Linked DNA regions of Pararhizobium capsulatum DSM 1112. Each later gene encodes a partner of the first gene's protein in a complex. Links are inferred from orthologs where the notes say so. Each region holds a gene or a part of one and is shown in the gene's direction. Other genes may lie near its edges.

Evidence for each region.
Region 2: the proteins of dapF (region 1) and QO002_RS01395 are in contact, whole or in part, in a solved structure (PDB 5YGU), measured with the Escherichia coli proteins. The link is inferred for Pararhizobium capsulatum DSM 1112 from one-to-one orthologs.

Annotation. Positions count from the first base shown.
Region 1 is NZ_JAUSVF010000001.1:178,157-187,387, reverse strand. What follows is about bases 4,090-6,957. They hold dapF (diaminopimelate epimerase), read left to right. Parts: upstream 4,090-5,004; coding sequence 5,005-5,910; downstream 5,911-6,957. Other genes in these bases: mtaB (tRNA (N(6)-L-threonylcarbamoyladenosine(37)-C(2))-methylthiotransferase MtaB), read left to right, coding at 5,907-6,957; QO002_RS00895 (argininosuccinate synthase), read right to left, coding at 4,090-4,818. Outside these bases: QO002_RS00920 (M3 family metallopeptidase), read right to left, coding at 1-491; QO002_RS00915 (LysE family translocator), read right to left, coding at 595-1,236; QO002_RS00910 (hypothetical protein), read right to left, coding at 1,375-1,638; QO002_RS00905 (MarR family winged helix-turn-helix transcriptional regulator), read left to right, coding at 1,856-2,344; QO002_RS00900 (multidrug effflux MFS transporter), read left to right, coding at 2,353-3,537; more of QO002_RS00895, read right to left, coding at 3,595-4,089; more of mtaB, read left to right, coding at 6,958-7,181; signal recognition particle-docking protein FtsY, read left to right, coding at 7,197-8,750; QO002_RS00875 (septation protein A), read left to right, coding at 8,857-9,231. UniProt on the Escherichia coli protein: Involved in the succinylase branch of the L-lysine biosynthesis and in the biosynthesis of the pentapeptide incorporated in the peptidoglycan moiety. Catalyzes the stereoinversion of LL-2,6-diaminopimelate (L,L-DAP) to meso-diaminopimelate (meso-DAP).
Region 2 is NZ_JAUSVF010000001.1:294,464-303,739, reverse strand. The notes cover bases 3,636-6,548. They hold QO002_RS01395 (RNA pyrophosphohydrolase), read left to right. Parts: upstream 3,636-4,784; coding sequence 4,785-5,312; downstream 5,313-6,548. Other genes in these bases: QO002_RS01390 (calcium-binding protein), read right to left, coding at 5,381-6,548; QO002_RS01400 (divergent polysaccharide deacetylase family protein), read left to right, coding at 3,636-4,720. Outside these bases: QO002_RS01415 (diguanylate cyclase), read left to right, coding at 1-520; QO002_RS01410 (murein hydrolase activator EnvC family protein), read left to right, coding at 648-2,078; QO002_RS01405 (S41 family peptidase), read left to right, coding at 2,068-3,390; more of QO002_RS01400, read left to right, coding at 3,521-3,635; more of QO002_RS01390, read right to left, coding at 6,549-8,413; bfr (bacterioferritin), read right to left, coding at 8,871-9,276. UniProt on the Escherichia coli protein: Master regulator of 5'-end-dependent mRNA decay.

The DNA of each region.
Region 1 (9,231 bases):
ATGGCCGCAAGCCGCTCCTGCTCATCCGTCGGCAGCTTGGCACCCGATTTCACGAAACCCTTCCAATGGCGTTCCAGCACGCGCGTTGCCTCGGTATTGAGACCGAGCGTCTCGCGATTTTCCCAGAGGGTGTCGATGCGCTGGAAAAGCGTGGCATTCATGCCGATCTTCGAATAATGGCGCGACATCTTCGGAGCGATCTCGCGCTCGAGCGCCTGGATGGCATCATTGGTATGCGCGCCGGCCCGGTTCCAGAACAGGGCAGAGACACGCGAGAGGCTATCGCCGGCGATCTCCAGCGCAATGACGGTGTTTTCGAAGGTCGGAGCATCGGGATTGCTGGCGATAGCATCAATTTCCGCCTCATGCTCCTTCAACGCTGCCTCGAAGGCGGGCGCAAAATCATCATCGGAGACAGCCTCGAAACGCGGAAGGCCGTTCAGCCCGTTCCAGTCAGTCAGGGCCGGGTTCAGCGTCGTCTCGGAGGTCATGGGAAATCCTTTCACATTGAAATGGCCCGCGTCATGGCAAGCCTGCGATCCTGTCGCCGAAAGTGGAGGTCGTGTCTTCAGATGGGTCGCTGACGACAAGCGGTCAAGGCTTGCGCATACCGAGTAGGCCGGGCGCGGCATGCCAGATTGCCTGTACGGCAAAGCCCATGAACAGCACGCCTGAGAGCCGTACGATCGCCAGTTCATGACGGCGATAGAAACGGCGGACGAAGGACGCGCCGATGATACCGATCAGAATGATGTCGGCGACAAGAAAGCCGAGGAAGGAAACAGCGAGCAAAGCCGGCAACGCATCGAAATCGAGCGCGTTGGCGGAGCCCGCGAGCAATGCCGTGAAGGTAGCAAGCGCCACCGGATAGCCCTTGGGATTGGTGAGCCCGAAGACCAGCCCGCGACGAAGAGGGCGTTCCACCGTCAACAGCAGCTGATTTTCACCGCGCGGTTTTGCCTTCAACGCCGTCCAGGCGATCCAGCCGAGATAGAGGCCACAGAGCAGGCCGAGGATGTCGAAAACCGTGCTTCCGATGGTCTTGGCGCCAACAATGGCGATCAGCGCAAGCGTCGACCAGAGAAGATCGCCGGCGAGGTGTCCGCCCATGAACAACGCGCCTGCCTTCCGCCCCTGACCTGCGCCGATACCGAGAAGTGCCAGGAAGGCGGGACCGGGAATGAGCACGTAGAAAAGGGCCGCGAGAAACGTACCGAAGAGCAGAGTTTGAGACATTGGCGTTCCCCAGGACCACAATGATACCGGCGCCATGTTCAACCGGCGCAGTTTGCGTCATTCGATCCTTGCAGAATGATTCCGTCAAGTCTGCCGCAGCGCCATCTTGCCGGATTTGCGCTGCGGCTCAGCAGATGCTTATTTCGTTTCCATGGCCTTCATGGCGTTGTCCATATGGGTGGAGCATTCGTCCATATTGCCGGCCTTCATCGCCATCTTGGCGCTGTCAATTTCCTGCGTGGCCATCATCATCTGATCCTTTTTCATCGGATCTGTCATCCCCTTGGCCATCTCCTCCGTCTTCATCATCGATGCCTCGTCGCAGGTCGCCATGCCGGCGGCAAAAACAGGTGCGGAAAAACCGATAGCGAGCGTGAGGGCCAGTGTGGTGGTTCTGATCATTTTGTCTCTCCCAGGTTAGGACCTTTGCGGTCCGGGGGATGCTGACGCTGATACGGATACACATTCAATTCACGGCTGCGCGATGCACCGTGTTGTCATCCGACGTGTCTTCTTGTGATATATTCGTGATGCCTGAAATTCGCTATTGGGATCGTGGGTTGTTGCTTTGAGTGGCCGATGATAAGCAAAGCTTACGACCAACCCCGCTGGCCATTTTATGTCCGTAAAACTTGAGTCCGATACGATCGGCATGCTGCTGACAGATGTTTCCCGTCTCCTGCGCGGCGCCTTCGATCGGCGCATCAACGCCTCCGGGGTCGAACTCACGCCCGGAGAGGCGCGCACGCTGATCCAGGTGGCGCTCGCCGGTGGCATCAAGCAGGCCGATATCGCCATCAAGCTCGGCATCGAGCCGATGACGCTTTCCACCTATCTCGACCGCCTTGAAGCGCTGGAACTGGTCCAGCGTGTGCCTGATCCCGGCGACCGGCGAGCGAAAAACGTTGTTATCACCGACACCGCGGATCTCGCCCTGACGGCAATCCGAACGGAAGTCCGCGAACTGATGGAGCAGGTTACGGTTGGACTTGAACCGGCGGCCCGCGAAATGCTGCGTTCAAGCCTCCAGATGCTTCGCGACAATCTGCAGCAGATCGATCGCGGTACCCTCGATAAAAATCCAGCCGGAAAGAATCCGGCGCCATGAGCCTCAGAATGAGCGAGCGTCGCACCAGCATTCTCGGTGCGCTTCTGGCAACGCTCGGACCGATTTCCATGTCGATCTATACGCCGGCGATGCCCGAGCTGGTCGAGGCTTTCTCCTCGACGGAATCGATGATCAAGCTGACGCTGTCGGTTTATTTCGGTGGCTTTTCGGTTGCGCAGCTGGTGTCTGGCCCAATGTCCGATGCCTTCGGTCGCAAGACTGCGACGCTTGCCTTCGTCGGCATCAACCTGCTGGGAAGTCTCATCTGTATCCTGGCGCCGAGCGTCGAGTGGCTTCTTGCCGGACGGTTGATCCAAGGGATCGGCGCTTCGGTCGGCATCACGGTTGCCCGTGCCATCGTGCGCGACCAGTTCACCGGGACAGAGGCCTCGCGGATCATGAACCTGATCGGCATCATGCTGGCGATCGGCCCGGCCATGGCGCCGACGATCGGAGGTCTGGCGCTTGCCGCCTTTGGCTGGCATTCGATTTTTCTCGTGCTGATCGGCTTCGGCCTGCTGACGGCGTCAGCCGTGTTGATCTTCATGCGCGAGACGACGGTGGCCGATCGAGCGCTCGCCCGTCCACGCCGATTGCTTGCCGCCTATTGGAGCCTCTTGAAGGATGGCCGCTTCATTGCAGCAGCGCTCGTTCTCGGCGGCTCGGTCGGTGCCCTTTATGCGCAGGCGACAATGCTGCCCTTCATCCTCATTGAACGGGTGGGGCTGACACCGACAGCCTTCGGCATCGGCATGCTGATGCAGTCCGGCTCCTATTTCTTCGGTTCCGTCTGCCTGCGATTGACGGCGGAGAAACTGGGTGGAGAGGGTTCGGTCAGGGCCGGGCTTGCCATGCTGGCGACGGGAGGCCTGCTGATTGCGCTCTCCGTCCAGATCGTGACGCCGAGCTATCTTTCGGTGATGCTACCGGTGGCGTTCCTGAGTTTCGGCATTGCCTTCCTGACGCCACATATGACGACGGCAGCGCTGCAATCGTTCCCACATATTGCGGGTTCCGCTTCTGCGATGATGGGCTTCATCCAGATGGCCGGCGGTTTCCTCGGCGGCCTTGCGGCAGCGTGGATGGGCACGCCTTTTGCCGCCTTCGGCATCATCATCCCGACCATGGCGTTGATACCGGTGCTGAGCTACCTGCGTTTCGTGCAGCTCACCCGCCGGGCCGTCGTCGGCTGATACGAAAAGCCCGCCCTCGTTTCCGAAGGCGGGCTCTTAAATTCAACCTGAATGGGCTTACTTGTCGCGGTTGCGGGCAGCCAGCGTGCGCAGGCGCAGCGCGTTAAGCTTGATGAAGCCGGCGGCATCCTTCTGATCGTAGGCGCCCTGGTCGTCCTCGAAGGTGACCAGCTTGTCGGAATAGAGCGACTTGGGGCTCTCGCGGCCGATGGTCATGACGTTGCCCTTGTAGAGCTTCAGCGTCACTTCGCCTTCGACATCCTTCTGGCTGAGATCGATCGCCGCCTGCAGCATCTGGCGCTCCGGCGAGAACCAGAAGCCATAATAGATGAGCTCGGCGTAGCGCGGCATCAGCTCATCCTTGAGGTGGGCTGCACCCCGGTCGAGTGTGATCGATTCGATGCCGCGGTGTGCGGCTAGCAGAATCGTGCCGCCGGGGGTTTCGTAGACGCCGCGCGACTTCATGCCGACGAAGCGGTTTTCCACGAGGTCGAGGCGGCCGATGCCGTTGTCGCGGCCGTAGTCGTTGAGCTGGGCTAGCAGCGTTGCCGGCGACAGGCGCACGCCATTGATCGAGACGGCATCGCCCTGCTCGAAGCCGATCTTGATGACCGTTGGTTTGTCAGGCGCTGCTTCCGGTGAGATGGTGCGCATGTGCACGTATTCCGGTGCCTCGACAGCCGGATCTTCCAATACCTTGCCCTCGGAAGAGGAGTGCAGCAGGTTTGCATCGACGGAGAAGGGGGCTTCGCCTTTCTTGTCCTTGGCAACCGGGATCTGGTGTTCTTCGGCAAAGGCGAGCAGGTCGGTGCGGCTTTTGAACGACCAGTCGCGCCAGGGAGCGATGATCTTGATGTCCGGGTTCAACGCGTAGGCGGAAAGCTCGAAGCGAACCTGGTCGTTGCCCTTGCCGGTCGCACCGTGGGCGATGGCGTCAGCACCGGTTTCGCGAGCAATGTCGATCAGGTGCTTGGAGATCAGCGGGCGGGCAATCGAGGTGCCGAGCAGGTAGACGCCTTCATAGACGGCATTGGCGCGGAACATCGGGAAGACGAAGTCCTTTACGAACTCTTCGCGCACATCCTTGATGTAGATTTCCTTGATGCCCATCATCTCGGCCTTCTTGCGCGCCGGTTCGAGCTCCTCGCCCTGGCCGAGATCGGCGGTGAAGGTCACGACTTCGGCGCCGAGTTCCGTCTGCAGCCATTTCAGGATGATCGAAGTGTCGAGCCCGCCGGAATAGGCGAGGACGACCTTTTTCACTTGCTTGTGCGATGCCATGGTTGATGTCCGTCTGGTCGTTGAGAGGGCGCGGGTTCGCGCCGGAAAAAAGTCTGCGGCACTTTTAGCGAGATTATGGGGCCGTGCAAGGCTTGTGCGCGGCTATTCGCGCGCCACACGGCAAGACTGGTAATTCCAGCGCATTTCCGCCATATAGACCGCAAGAACCAGCATGGAACGATGGCAATGACGGATGTGGTCGAATTCGCGAAGATGAACGGGCTTGGCAACAAGATCCTGGTCGTCGATATGCGCGGCCGACGTGATCGCGTGACGCCGGAAGCGGCGATTGCGCTCAATGCCGATCCGTTGACACGCTTCGACCAGATCATGGCGATCCATGACGCGAAGGCAGAGGGTACCGACGCCTTCATCGATATCCTGAATTCGGACGGTACAAAAGCGCAAGCCTGCGGCAACGGTACTCGCTGCGTGGTGCAGGCGCTCGCTTCGGAGACCGGCCGCAAGGTTTTCACCTTCCAGACCGTTGCCGGCATCCTGAATGCCGTCGAGCATGAAGACGGCACCATCTCCGTCGATATGGGAACGCCGGTTTTCGAGTGGAACCGCATCCCGCTCTCTGAAGAATTTTACGATACCAGCCGAATCGAGCTGCAGATCGGGCCGATCGACGATCCGATCCTGCATTCGCCCTCGGTCATGTCGATGGGCAATCCGCACGCGATCTTCTGGGTCGATCGTGACGTCATGTCGTTCGATCTCGAACGCTTCGGCCCGCTGCTCGAGAACCATCCGATGTTTCCCGAGCGCGCCAATATCACGCTGGCGCAAGTCACATCTGCGACCTCGCTTAATACTCGCACATGGGAGCGCGGCGCAGGCCTCACGCTCGCATGTGGTTCCGCCGCTTGCGCTGCCGCCGTCAGTGCGGCGCGTACCGGGCGTACGGGACGCGATGTCACGATCCGCGTTGCCAGCGCCACGCCGCCCGGCATTCTTTCGATCGAGTGGCGCGAGCGTGATGATCATGTGATCATGACCGGCCCGGCAGAATGGGAATGGTCCGGAACGGTCGATCCGCAAACCGGCGTCTTCAGCCGCGAGGAGCCGGCCGAGGCGCGGGCGCTGTGAGCGGCGTTGACGTCATAACCTTCGGCTGTCGTCTCAACACCTACGAATCCGAAGTCATGCGCAGCGAGGCCGAGAAGGCGGGGCTGAACAACGCCATTCTCGTCAACACCTGCGCCGTCACCGGCGAGGCCGTGCGCCAGGCCCGCCAGGCGATCCGTCGCGCGCGCCGCGAAAATCCCCATGCCCGCATCATCGTCACCGGCTGCGCGGCCCAGACGGAAAAGCAGACCTTTGCCGAAATGCCGGAGGTCGATGCCGTTCTCGGCAACGAGGAGAAGCTGAAGCGCGCCTCCTACCGCGCGCTGCCGGATTTCGGCGTTTCGGCGGAAGAAAAGCTTCGCGTCAACGACATCATGAGCGTGCGCGAGACCGCGCCGCAGATGGTGAAGCTGATCGAAGGCCACGTCCGGGCTTTCGTTCAGGTGCAGAACGGTTGCGATCATCGCTGCACCTTCTGCGTCATCCCCTATGGTCGCGGCAATTCCCGCTCGGTGCCGATGGGCGCCGTGGTCGATCAGGCGCGCAAGCTGACCGAAGGCGGCTACAGCGAGATCGTTCTGACGGGCGTGGATGCGACGAGCTACGGCGCAGACCTGCCGGGCCAGTCGACGCTCGGGCTACTTGCCAAAACGCTGCTGAAGCAGGTGCCGGATATCCGTCGTCTGCGGCTCTCCTCCATCGACAGCATCGAGGCCGACCGGCATCTGATGGACCTGATCGCCGACGAGCCGCGCTTCATGCCGCACCTGCATCTGTCGCTGCAGCACGGCGACGACATGATCCTGAAGCGGATGAAGCGTCGTCACCTGCGCGCCGATGCGCTGCGTTTCGTCGAGGATGTGCGCCGTCTCCGTCCGGATGTCAGTTTCGGAGCGGACATGATTGCCGGGTTTCCGACGGAGACCGAGGAGATGTTCGCCAATGCCGCAAGCCTCGCGGAAGAGGCCGGCATCGCCCATCTGCACGTCTTCCCCTACAGCCCCCGCCCGGGAACGCCGGCCACCCGCATGCCGCAGCTCGATCGTGTGGTGATCAAGGAACGGGCGGCAAGGCTGCGCGCCACTGGACTTCGGCTAATGCAGGGCCATCTTGACAGCATGGTTGGAACGCAGCAATGGCTGCTCGTAGAGAACAACGGGCTGGCCCATACGGAAAACTTCACCCTTGTCGCGGTGCCGACCCTTCGTCCGCGCGAGATGGTGTGGGCGCGGATCACCGGCCACAACGGCAGACATCTCGAAATGCAATTGACGGCCGCCGACGCGGCCTGACGATACGGACGGACAATGGCGCTGAGCTTCATCAAACGGGTTTTCACCTTCGGCAAGGACAAGCCCGCCGAGGGCGAACCGCCTGTCGTCTCCGAGGAAATTTCTCCGGCAGGCGCGCTCACGCCGGACGAACGCCGCGCCGTCGAGGCCGAGCTTGAGCCGCATTCTCGCGAAGAAAACCTGCCGCTCGCCATCGATCCGGTGCTTTCCGAAGAGATGGAGAATGCCGGCGGTCCGGCGGATGATCTTGCGGCGAGCGCGGAAACTGCAAGCGAGGACGCCGACGCTGTTTTGCCGATGCCTGCCGCGGAGCAGATCGGCGATCTCGGCGTCACGCCGTTGTCGCTCTTGGAAGCGGAAGCTGCAGTGGATACGGAGGAAGCGCCTCTAGCGATCTCCTCCCTTGAGTGGGAGATGCCCGACAGGGCAGAGGGGGGCGAGGAGCCGTCCTCATTCTCTAAGGCCGCGGATGAGACTCCTGAAACAGAAACGCTCGAGGACGAGGCGGCTTTAACCCCCTCTGTCCCTTCGGGACATCTCCCCCTCAACGGGGGAGATCAGACGGAGCAAGTTGCACCTCCAACACTTCCCAAGGGTTTTGCCACCGGCCCTGCTATTATCGAACCCGTCGCCGAAACGCCCAAACAGAAGCTCACCTGGTTTCAGCGCCTGCGCCAGGGACTGGCGCGCACGTCCTCGCAGCTCACCGGCCAGATCACCGCGCTCTTCACCAAGCGCAAGCTGGACGACGATACGCTGCAGGAGCTCGAAGACCTGCTGATCCAGGCTGACCTCGGCGTCGAAACGGCGCTTCGTATCACCGATACGCTGGCCTCCGAGCGCTACGGCAAGGATGTCACCGGCGAAGACGTCTCGCGCATCATGGCGGCCGAGATCACCAAGGTCCTGTCGCCGGTCGCCAAGCCGTTGCAACTCGATCTGTCCCACAAGCCGCATGTCATCCTCGTCGTCGGCGTCAACGGCACTGGCAAGACGACGACCATCGGCAAGCTCGCAGCCAAACTTTCCGGCGCCGGTCTCAAGGTCATGCTCGCCGCCGGCGACACGTTTCGCGCGGCAGCCATCGAGCAGCTGAAAATCTGGGCCGAGCGCACCAACTCCGACATCGTTTCCTCGAAACTCGGCGCTGATGCCGCTGGTCTCGCCTATGAAGCTTTCGAGCAGGCGCGGCTGAAGAAGAGCGACGTGCTGATCATCGATACGGCCGGGCGCCTTCAGAACCGCACGGAACTGATGGCGGAACTTGAAAAGATCGTCCGCGTGCTCGGCAAGCTCGATCCGGATGCGCCCCATACCGTGCTGCAGACGCTCGACGCGACGACAGGCCAGAACGCCCTCAATCAGGTCGAGATTTTCCGCAATGTCGCTGGCGTCAACGGCCTGATCATGACCAAGCTTGACGGTACCGCGCGGGGCGGCATTCTCGTTGCGATCTCGGCCAAGCATAAGCTGCCGGTCTATTTCATCGGTGTCGGCGAGGGTGTCGATGATCTCGAGCCGTTCGAGGCCAGGGATTTTGCCGAGGCGATCGCCGGCATCCCCCATTGACCCGGATATAGTTTTGCCGTTTTGCTGATGTTATTGCCGGAGAAACCGATCGCGCCGTGATTGCGATCATACCGGGGCTCAAGGCTTGTCTGCCAAGGAAACTGCAATGTCGTCTATCGAGGCTGCAAAGCCGCGCAAGGAAATCAGCCCGCTTCTCAAGATGGTTCTGGAGCTTGGCCCGCTGGTGGTGTTCTTCTTCGCCAATGCGCGGGGCGAATGGCTGGGCGCGCATTTTCCGGCGCTGACTGAGCTCGGTGGTCCGATTTTCATCGCGACCGGACTGTTCATGGCCGCAACTGCTCTCGCGCTCACCGTGTCGTGGATATTCACCCGTACGCTGCCGATCATGCCGCTGATTTCCGGTATCGTCGTCTTCATTTTTGGCGCTCTGACGCTCTATCTGCAGAACGACACCTTCATCAAGATGAAGCCGACCATCGTCAATTCGCTGTTCGGTGTCATCCTGCTTGGCGGTCTGCTC
Region 2 (9,276 bases), 120 kb from region 1 along the record:
CGCCGACGAGGCCGAGCGTCTGGCATGCGTTGAAAAAGTGCTGAGCGCGCTCACGCCGTCGGCAAAACAATCCCTCGATCATATAAGCCAGATGGCGTCCCAGGCATTGGGTATGAGCCTTGCGGTAGTCACTGTCGTCGATGCCGAAGAGCAGCGTTTCGTCGGGCGTTTCGGCATTGAAATCGAATCGACCTCACGCGATCTTGCCATCTGTTCCCATGCGCTTGGCAGTTCGGAGACAATGGTCGTTCTCGATGCGGCACGCGATGTCCGTTTCTCCGGAAACGAGTTGGTAAAGGGTGACCGCGGCCTTCGGTTTTATGCCGGAGCGCCGCTGAAGGAGCCACAAAGCGGAGTGACAATCGGAACGCTTTGTGTCGTGGATACGGTGCCCCACAGCGGCTTTACACGAGAACAGCACACGCTCCTTGCCGGGTTTGCCGCCATGGCCCTCGAGCAGATACAAATATGTCTCCGCCAAAACCAGGCCCCGCCTCGACAACGGGCCGCAGTCGGTTGATCACCGCTCATTATGCGACTGGTGATTTCCCTGCCACGCGGCCGCCGTAATTGCGCGGAATGGCTGTTGGCGGAAGGGCCAAATCAGCTTAGATTCGCAAGACAATTGGGCGCGGCGCAAAGGCAGCATGACAGTATTCCAGGGCAACGGCACACAAGACAAGCAGCCTAAGACGGCGCGTGCGTCGCTTTGCTGTATCGTGTTTGCGCTTTCGGCGACGCCTGCTCTGATCCTGCCACGGGTGGGAACACCGGTTTGGGCTCAGGAGTTGCCGCCCGTCTCCCAGCAGACAGCAACAAACCCGGAAGCCGATCTCTCTCAGCGACGTGACAAGACGCGCGGCGAACTCGATGCCCTGTCGAAATCCATCACCTTGTCAAAGGAACGGACGGCAACGCTTGAACAGGGTATCGCAGAACTGGAAAAGACCGGCGAAAGCCTGAGGGCTGCCGTGGTGGAATCGGCCGGCAAGCGGCAAGCACTTGAGCAGCAGATCATTGATGGTGAAGCTAAGCTGGGCAATCTGCGCTCGAAGGAGGATGCGGTTCATCAGTCGCTTCGCGCCCGGCGGAGCGTGCTGGCGGAAGTGCTTGCGGCGTTGCAGCGGATGGGGCGAAACCCGCCGCCGGCGCTCCTGGTCGCACCGGAAGACGCGCTTGCATCAGTGCGAAGCGCGATCCTTCTTGGCGCCGTGGTGCCCGGAATTCGCAAGGAAACCGAAAATCTCGCTGCAGACCTCAGGGCGCTGTCTTCCGTGCGCATCGATATTGCCGCGCAGAAGAAATCCCTGACGGACGATATGACCGCCCGGATGGAAGAGGAGCGGCGCATGTCGCTTCTGATGGTGGAGAAATCCAGGCTTCGCGACGAAAGCGAAGCGGAATTGCTGTCCGAGCGCCGGAAATCGGAAGAGCTTGCAGCGCAAGCCACCAGCCTGGAGGGCCTGATCGGCTCTCTTGAAGGCGAGATTGCGTCGGTACGCGCTGCAGCGGATGCCACGCGGGCCGAAGTCGAGCGGCAGCGGTTGATGTCGGAAGCGCAGCGGGAGCAGGCTCGGGAATTGGCCAGGACTGCCGTGCCCGACAAAAACCGCATTGCGCCTGCATATGCTTTTTCGGATTTGCAGAAGAAACTTGTTTATCCCGCTGCCGGCAAGCCGGTTCGGCGGTTCGGGGATGCGGATGGTACGGGGCATAGTCTTCAGGGCATGATGCTCGAAACCGATGCGGGAGCGGTCGTGACCGCGCCATCGGACGGATGGATCGTGTTTGCGGGTTCGTTCCGCAGCTACGGCCAGATGATCATCCTCAATCCCGGCGACGGCTATCATGTCGTTCTGTCGGGAATGGATGCTGTCAACGTGCAGCAGGGCCAGTTCGTCGTCGCCGGCGAACCGCTTGCGGTCATGGGGGCAAAAAGAGTGGCGAGTGCAACTGCATTGGCGCTGGAAACGGATCGGCCAACGCTTTACATTGAATTTAGAAAAGATGGAAAACCGGTTGATTCCCGACCTTGGTGGACCGCTCAAGACACCGGAAAGGCACGCAATGATACGTAGGGCATCACTTGTTCTGGTCGGGGCACTGATGGGTGCGACCGCCATGGGCGTGGTCTATTCGGCCACTATCCCGGCCGTCGCCGCAAATCCGTCCACCTATCGCGAACTGGCGATCTTCGGCGATGTGTTCGAGCGCGTTCGTGCTCAGTACGTCACGCCGCCGCAGGACGACAAGCTTATCGAAAACGCGATCAACGGCATGCTCTCGTCGCTCGATCCCCATTCGAGCTACATGAACGCGACGGACGCGGAAGACATGCGCACCCAGACCAAGGGTGAGTTCGGCGGTCTCGGCATCGAGGTCACGATGGAGGACGATCTCGTCAAGGTGACGAGCCCCATCGACGACACGCCTGCCGCTCGCGCCGGCGTTCTCGCCGGTGACTTCATCTCGAAGATCGATGGCCAGGACGTTCGCGGCCTCAAGCTTGAAGAGGCGGTCGACAAGATGCGCGGCGAGGTCGGTAAGCCGATCAAGCTCACCATCCTGCGCAAGGGTGCCGAGAAGCCGATTGATCTGACGATCATTCGCGATGTGATCGCGGTTCGCGCCGTGAAATTCCGCACCGAAGGTGATGTCGGTTATGTGCGGGTCATTTCCTTCACGGAAAAGACCTATGACGACCTGAAGACCGCGATCGAAAAGATCAAGGCGGATGTCCCGGCCGACAAGCTGAAGGGCTACGTGCTCGATCTCCGGCTCAATCCGGGCGGCCTTCTCGATCAGGCGATCAATGTTTCTGACGCCTTCCTCGAGCAGGGGGAAGTCGTTTCGACCCGTGGCCGTAATGCCGATGAAACCCGCCGCTTCAATGCGACACCGGGTGACCTGACAGATGGCAAGCCGGTTATCGTGCTGGTCAATGGCGGATCGGCCTCGGCTTCCGAGATCGTCGCGGGTGCACTGCAGGATCTGAAGCGGGCGACTGTGCTTGGCACCCGTTCCTTCGGCAAGGGTTCCGTACAGACGATCATTCCGCTGGGAGAGGCCGGTGCGCTTCGCCTGACGACGGCGCTCTACTACACGCCGTCCGGCAAATCGATCCAGGGCACGGGCATCTCCCCGGACATCAAGGTCGATCAGCCGCTTCCGCCGGAACTGCTCGGCAAGGTCGAGGCGACCAGCGAGTCGAGCCTTCGCGGCCATATCCAGGGCCAGAACGAGACGGAAGAAGGCTCCGGTTCAGTCGCCTATGTTCCGCCGGAACCAAAGGACGATATCCAGCTCAACTACGCGCTGGACCTGTTGCGCGGCAAGAAGACGGACCCGTCCTTCCCGGCTAATCCGGAGAAGGCCGAGTTGAAGCCCTGATCCTTGCGACACGGCCGCATTCGCGTTTAGAATCATCACGCCGCCCGGCCTAGTGCCGGGCGGCTGTTTATTGAGACGGCCGCACTTCGTCTGCAGCCAAAATGCCACCTCCGGTCGACGGGTTTCATCCTTGGGAACAGATCTGAACGCGCCTCTTGGGCAAAATCGCAAGACGCGCCTTTCTGGGACCTCCCGTTCCCGCTTTTCCATGTCCCGTCTGGCCTTGTCCTTTGGTGTTCTTGCGCTTGCAGGCGTGTCTGCCTGGGCATTCCTGTCACCTTCCGGCCTGCGCAAGGCAGAACCGGAAAAACGGGTGGTGGCAGAGGCGGGTGCGCCGGCAGGCAAGCCGGTATCCGGTCAGGAGGAAAAGCCGCGGCAGGGGCAAAAGCAAAGCGGCGCGCTCTCGGGCGCCAACGTCGAAGAGACGCTGACCGATAATGGCGCAGTCGTCACCAAATATTCGCCCAAGCAGCGTGACGGTGATGGTCCAGCATTCATCGAAGTTCAGAAAAAGGGGCAGGATCCGCGGATGGCGGCTATCCCCAACGACGATCTGCTGGAAGAAAGCCCGCAAGGGAAGTTGCCGATTATCGGCCCGGATGGTTTGCGGCCAATGGACCAGTATGCCCGTCCATGGTCCGGAGCGCGTGGCGTTCGCATCGGTCTCGTCGTTGGTGGCCTGGGGCTCAGCCAGACCGGAACGCAGAATGCGATCCGTGATCTTCCGCCAGAGGTGACGTTAGCATTTGCAGCCTCTGGCAACAGTCTTCAGCGCTGGATGCAGGAAGCGCGGCGCCAGGGGCACGAGATATTGCTGCAGATACCGTTCGAGCCCTTCGACTATCCGGCGAACGATCCAGGACCTTTGACCCTTCGTGTCGATGTCGGCGCCAAGACCAACCTCGCCTTGTTTCACACGGCTCTTGCGGAAATTACCAACTATGCCGGCGTGATGAATTTTCTCGGTGGGCGTTTTCTGTCGGATGCGGACGCGCTGGAACCTGTGATGCGGGACATATCGAAGCGAGGGCTGCTGTTTCTCGACGATGGCACCTCGGCGCAGTCCCTGTCTGGCACATTGGCGGAAACCCTCGACGTGCCGCAGGGCTTTGCCGACCTCGTGGTTGATGGCCAGCTCGATCGGACTGCAATCCTGAAGAAACTCGACGAACTTGAGCGTATTGCGCGGCGCAACGGCTCCGCCATTGGCGTTGCCTCGGCGTTCGACGAGAGTGTCTCCGCCATTGAGCAATGGGTCGATGAGGCTTCCGCCCGGGGGATCGAATTTGTCGGGGTTTCGTCTCTCGTCAAGGATCCGCAACAACAATAGGATATAGCCAAGGTGTTCGGGAGGTGTCTCGAATAGCGGCAGAACTTGGATGAGGGCAGGGGTTATGAGCAAGGAAAAAGGCAGGCCGGTCAAGGCGGAGGATCTTCCCTATCGACCCTGCGTCGGCGTGATGGTGTTGAACCGGGAGGGACTGGTTTGGGCCGGTCGCCGTATTGCAATCGGCAACTCGGAATATGACAGCTCTCCCCAACTCTGGCAGATGCCGCAGGGCGGCATCGACAAGGGAGAGGACCCGCTGAAGGCTGCCTACCGCGAACTCTACGAAGAAACGGGAATGAAGAGTGTTTCCCTGTTGGCGGAAGCTCCCGGTTGGATCAACTACGACTTGCCGGAGCATCTGATTGGTATTGGTCTCAAAGGAAAGTATCGCGGTCAGACGCAGCGCTGGTTTGCCTTCCGCTTCGAAGGTGCAGAAAGCGAGATTGCGATCGATCCGCCACCGGGCGGGCATGAGGCAGAATTTGACGAGTGGGCCTGGAAACCGATGCAGGAACTGCCAGAGCTGATCGTGCCTTTCAAGCGCAAGGTCTATGACGAGGTTGTTGCAGCCTTTGCTCATCTCGCTGGCTGATAATTTCACGTTTTCACGTGAATCAAACGCCGCGCCCTTCCGGACGCGACGCCTTTTCTTGAGCGATATCAGATGAAGCTGAAATCGCTTGTCGAGAGTGTTTTGACATTCTGGAGGATGGCAACCAGTTCCAGGTCAGCATCCCCGCCCTTGCCGTCGGCATCGAACCACAGGCGGGCATTGTCGCTTTCGAAGAGGAATGTGCCCTTCGTGCTGGTGGCAACCGGGTCTGCGCCGACGACGAGAGTGACGGTGCTGTCGCCGGAAGCGATGCCGTAGTCGCTCTTGTCGATGACCAGCTTGTCCTGACCTCGGGTGAAGTCGGTTATGACGTCACCTTCCTCGTCATCGCGGCCGGCAAAGTCGAAGACAAACTTGTCGTTGCCTTTGCCACCCGTCAGCCAATCGTCGCCTGCGCCGCCATTGAGCGTATCGTTGCCGTCACGCCCGTCGAGGACGTCGTCCGCGTCACCGCCGTTGAAGACATTGTCCTTGGCGTCACCGCGAATATCGTCGTCGTTGCCGCTTCCGTTGATGACCTCGATGTTCTTGACCGTGAGGCCAAGGGCCATGCCCTTGTTCTTGCTTTGGGTCATGAGGTCAAGAACGACCGAGGTCGCGCCGGGCCGGAAAGAGAGGGTGTCAATACCCGAACCGCCATCGAAGACATCCTTGCCCAGAGCGTCGGTGCGCAGCAGGAAGTCGTTTCCGGCATCTCCGAACAGCTGGTCACTGCCGTTTCCGTCTTCCAGATCATCATTGCCGCTGCCGCCGCGCAGGATGTCGTTGCCGGCGTTGCCGGACAGCACATCATCGAGGCCGCCGCCGGTTACGGTGTCCTTGCCCTTGCTGCCGTAGTAATCGAGGGCTTCGAACGCCTTGAACGATGTGCCTGGATCGATGTTGACGGAACCGGTGGAGAAGTTGAAAGCGATGTCCTTCGTCTGATCCCCGGCGTCGATCGCGATGCGGTCGGAGCCGCTACCACCATCGGCCTTGTCACCTATCCCCATATAGACGACGTCGTTGCCGGCATCGGCATAGACCGCATCCCTGCCGCCATAGAGCTTTGGGCCGTCGGCGTAGATATCATCGTCGCCATCTCCGCCGCGCAGCGTATCATTGCCCGTGCCGCCGAGGATATGGTCGTTGCCGCCACCACCGGAAAGCGTGTCGTTTCCGGTACCGCCGCGCAGGTCGTCGCTGAGATTGCCGCCGGTGAAGACATCGTTTCCGCTGCCGCCAGTCAAGGCGACACGTTCAACGTTCTTGATGGTGACAGGCGCATTGGTGACCGTGACCGATGGTGACAGCTTGAAGGTGATATCCTTGGTATATTTGCTGAAATCGATACTGGCGAGGTCGGTACCTGCGCCACCATCAAGTGTCAGCTTGCCCGTCGAGGCAGAGCGATAGAAATTGTCGCTTCCATCGCCGAGTTGTACGGCGTAGTTGCCGGTGGACTTGCCATCATAGCTATCGCCAACGGACACGAAGTCATTGTCTTTGCCGGCATCGATCGTGTTGGTGCCGCCGTTGTCGTAGATGCTGTCGCTACCGTCGCCGGACTTCAGGCTGTCATTGCCGTCGCCACCGTCGAGCCTGTCATTACCCACGGTACCAATCAGCGTATCGTTACCGTCATAGCCGTAGAACTCGACGCTTTTGGCGGAACCAACCGATTTTACCATGTCGTTGCCCTTGCCGAAGGAGACGACATAGTTTTCGAAGTTTTTCAGGCTCGTGCCATCGCTGATGGTTGCGGTGCTGCCAGTTGCGGTGAACGTCTGGGCCGTCGTTGCGGATCGCCGGTCGACCACGACGATATCCGTGTCGGTCCCCCCGTCGGCCTTGTCTGCGCCGCCATCGCCAAGGCTGACATAGTCGTTGCCGCTGCCTGCAGTCACGGTGTCCTTGCCAAGGCCGGTATAGATCCGGTCATTGCCGGAACCGCTGTCCACCGTGTCATCACCTGCCCCAACGTCGATCTGGTCATTGCCGGAGAGGGTCTTGATGGTGTTCTTTCCAGTACCCGTCGCCTCGATCGTGTAGTGCTCGAAGCCCTTGACGGTCGTGCCACCGGAGATGGTGTTGACTTCGGTTGCGGCTTTTGAGGTGAAATTGCCGGTGACCTCCTTGAGGATCAGCCGGTCGCTGCCGCTGCTATCCGTGATGATATCCTTTCCTTCGTCGTAGACGTAAGTGGTTGTGTCATCACCCGAGCCACCCTCCACGGTGTCGTTACCCGTCCCGCCGTCGAGAAAGTCGCCGTCGTCTCCGCCGGAGAGGGTGTCGTTTCCGCTTCCACCGTTGAGTGTGTCGTTGCCATTGCTGCCCGAAAGCGTGTCGTTTCCTTCGTCGCCATTGATCCAGTCGAGGCCATCACCACCATAGAGCTTGTCGTTGCCAATTCCCCCATTCAGGAAGTCCATGCCCTTGTCGCCGTAGAGTGTATCGTCGCCCTCGTCGCCTGAGAGGTAGTCCACGCCATAACCGCCATAGAGCTTGTCATTGCCGGTGCCACCAAGGAGCATGTCGTTGCCGCGACCGCCGTAAAGCGTGTCGCTGCCTTCCTCGCCCATGAAGAAGTCGGCATAGTTGCCACCAGTGATCTTGTCGCCGAACTCGCTGCCGGTGATCTGGAACGATTCGACGTTCTTGCATTGAATGCCACCCGTGAGCGTCTGGGATGTAATCCAGTCCTTGATGGTGATATCGAGCTTCGTCGTCGAAGCAGCATAGTCGATCGCTAGCCGGTCGGTACCGGAGCCGCCGTCGGCGACGTCACCGGATGCTTCTGACATTGTTCCGGCGGTGAGTGTGTCCCGGCCGCTTCCGCCGTTCAACGTGTCGTTGCCGCCGCCGCCCGTCAGTGAATCGTTGCCGCTGTTGCCGTTCAACGTATCGTTGCCGGCTCCGCCGAGGACGAAGTCGTTCTGGAAGGAACCATTGACCGTATCGTCACCATCGTCGGCATAGATCGTATCGCCACCCATGCCGCCATTGACCTTATCGCTGCCCGCTAGGGCCATGATGAAATCATCTTCCAGATCGCTGCCGATCAGCGTATCCACATTCGGCGTACCCATTATCGTACCCATTTTATTCTCCGGGTTGGTTGCAGAAATGCGGCCATCGTTCGCAGACCGGGAGGTCTGCGGTGCAAGGTCTTCGAGCTGTTTGGAACGAGCCGGAGGCGCGGTTGCACCAGGCTCAGGGTTGGACGCGACTAGACTGTTCCATCCATGACGGATTCCTTCGATTGCCGTTCCGGTCTGAAGGCTGGACATTCAGCCTTTTCAATCGGATGCCTATGGGTATATCGGGCAGGGGCACTGTTTATGTTCCTGCGGGAACAACAGAGAAAACGCGGAAAAATCAGCGAAGACGCAATTCAGGATTGTGGCATATCGGCAGACACGAGACCTCGTCCTTTACCCGGAGCGGTATTTTTATCTGTTTGAAATATTAGGGAAATTTCTGACGCGGCCATAAATTTCGGCATAAAAAAGCCCACCGCGACATGGTCGGGCGGGCTTTCCTGTCTTCTGGCGTAAATTATTCGGCTTCGTTGGCCGGAGCGGAGTTGAGCTGCCCGTATTTCCCGGCGCCGATAGAATTCAGAAGATCGAGCTGGGTTTCCAGAAAGTCGATGTGACCTTCCTCGTCCATCAGCAGTTCTTCGAAAAGCTTCATGGAGACATAGTCTCCGGCGGCATGGCAGATGTCGCGGGAATTCTTGTAGGCCTTGCGGGCGTCGTATTCACCGGCAAGATCCGCTTCCAGCACTTCCTTGACATTCTGGCCGATACGCAGCGGTGCGACGGTCTGCAGGTTTGGATGGCCTTCGAGGAAGATGATGCGGGAAACCAGCCTGTCGGCATGCTGCATTTCCTCGATCGATTCGGCGCGTTCCTTCTTGGCGAGCAGCGTATAGCCCCAATCGTCGAGAAGGCGGTAGTGA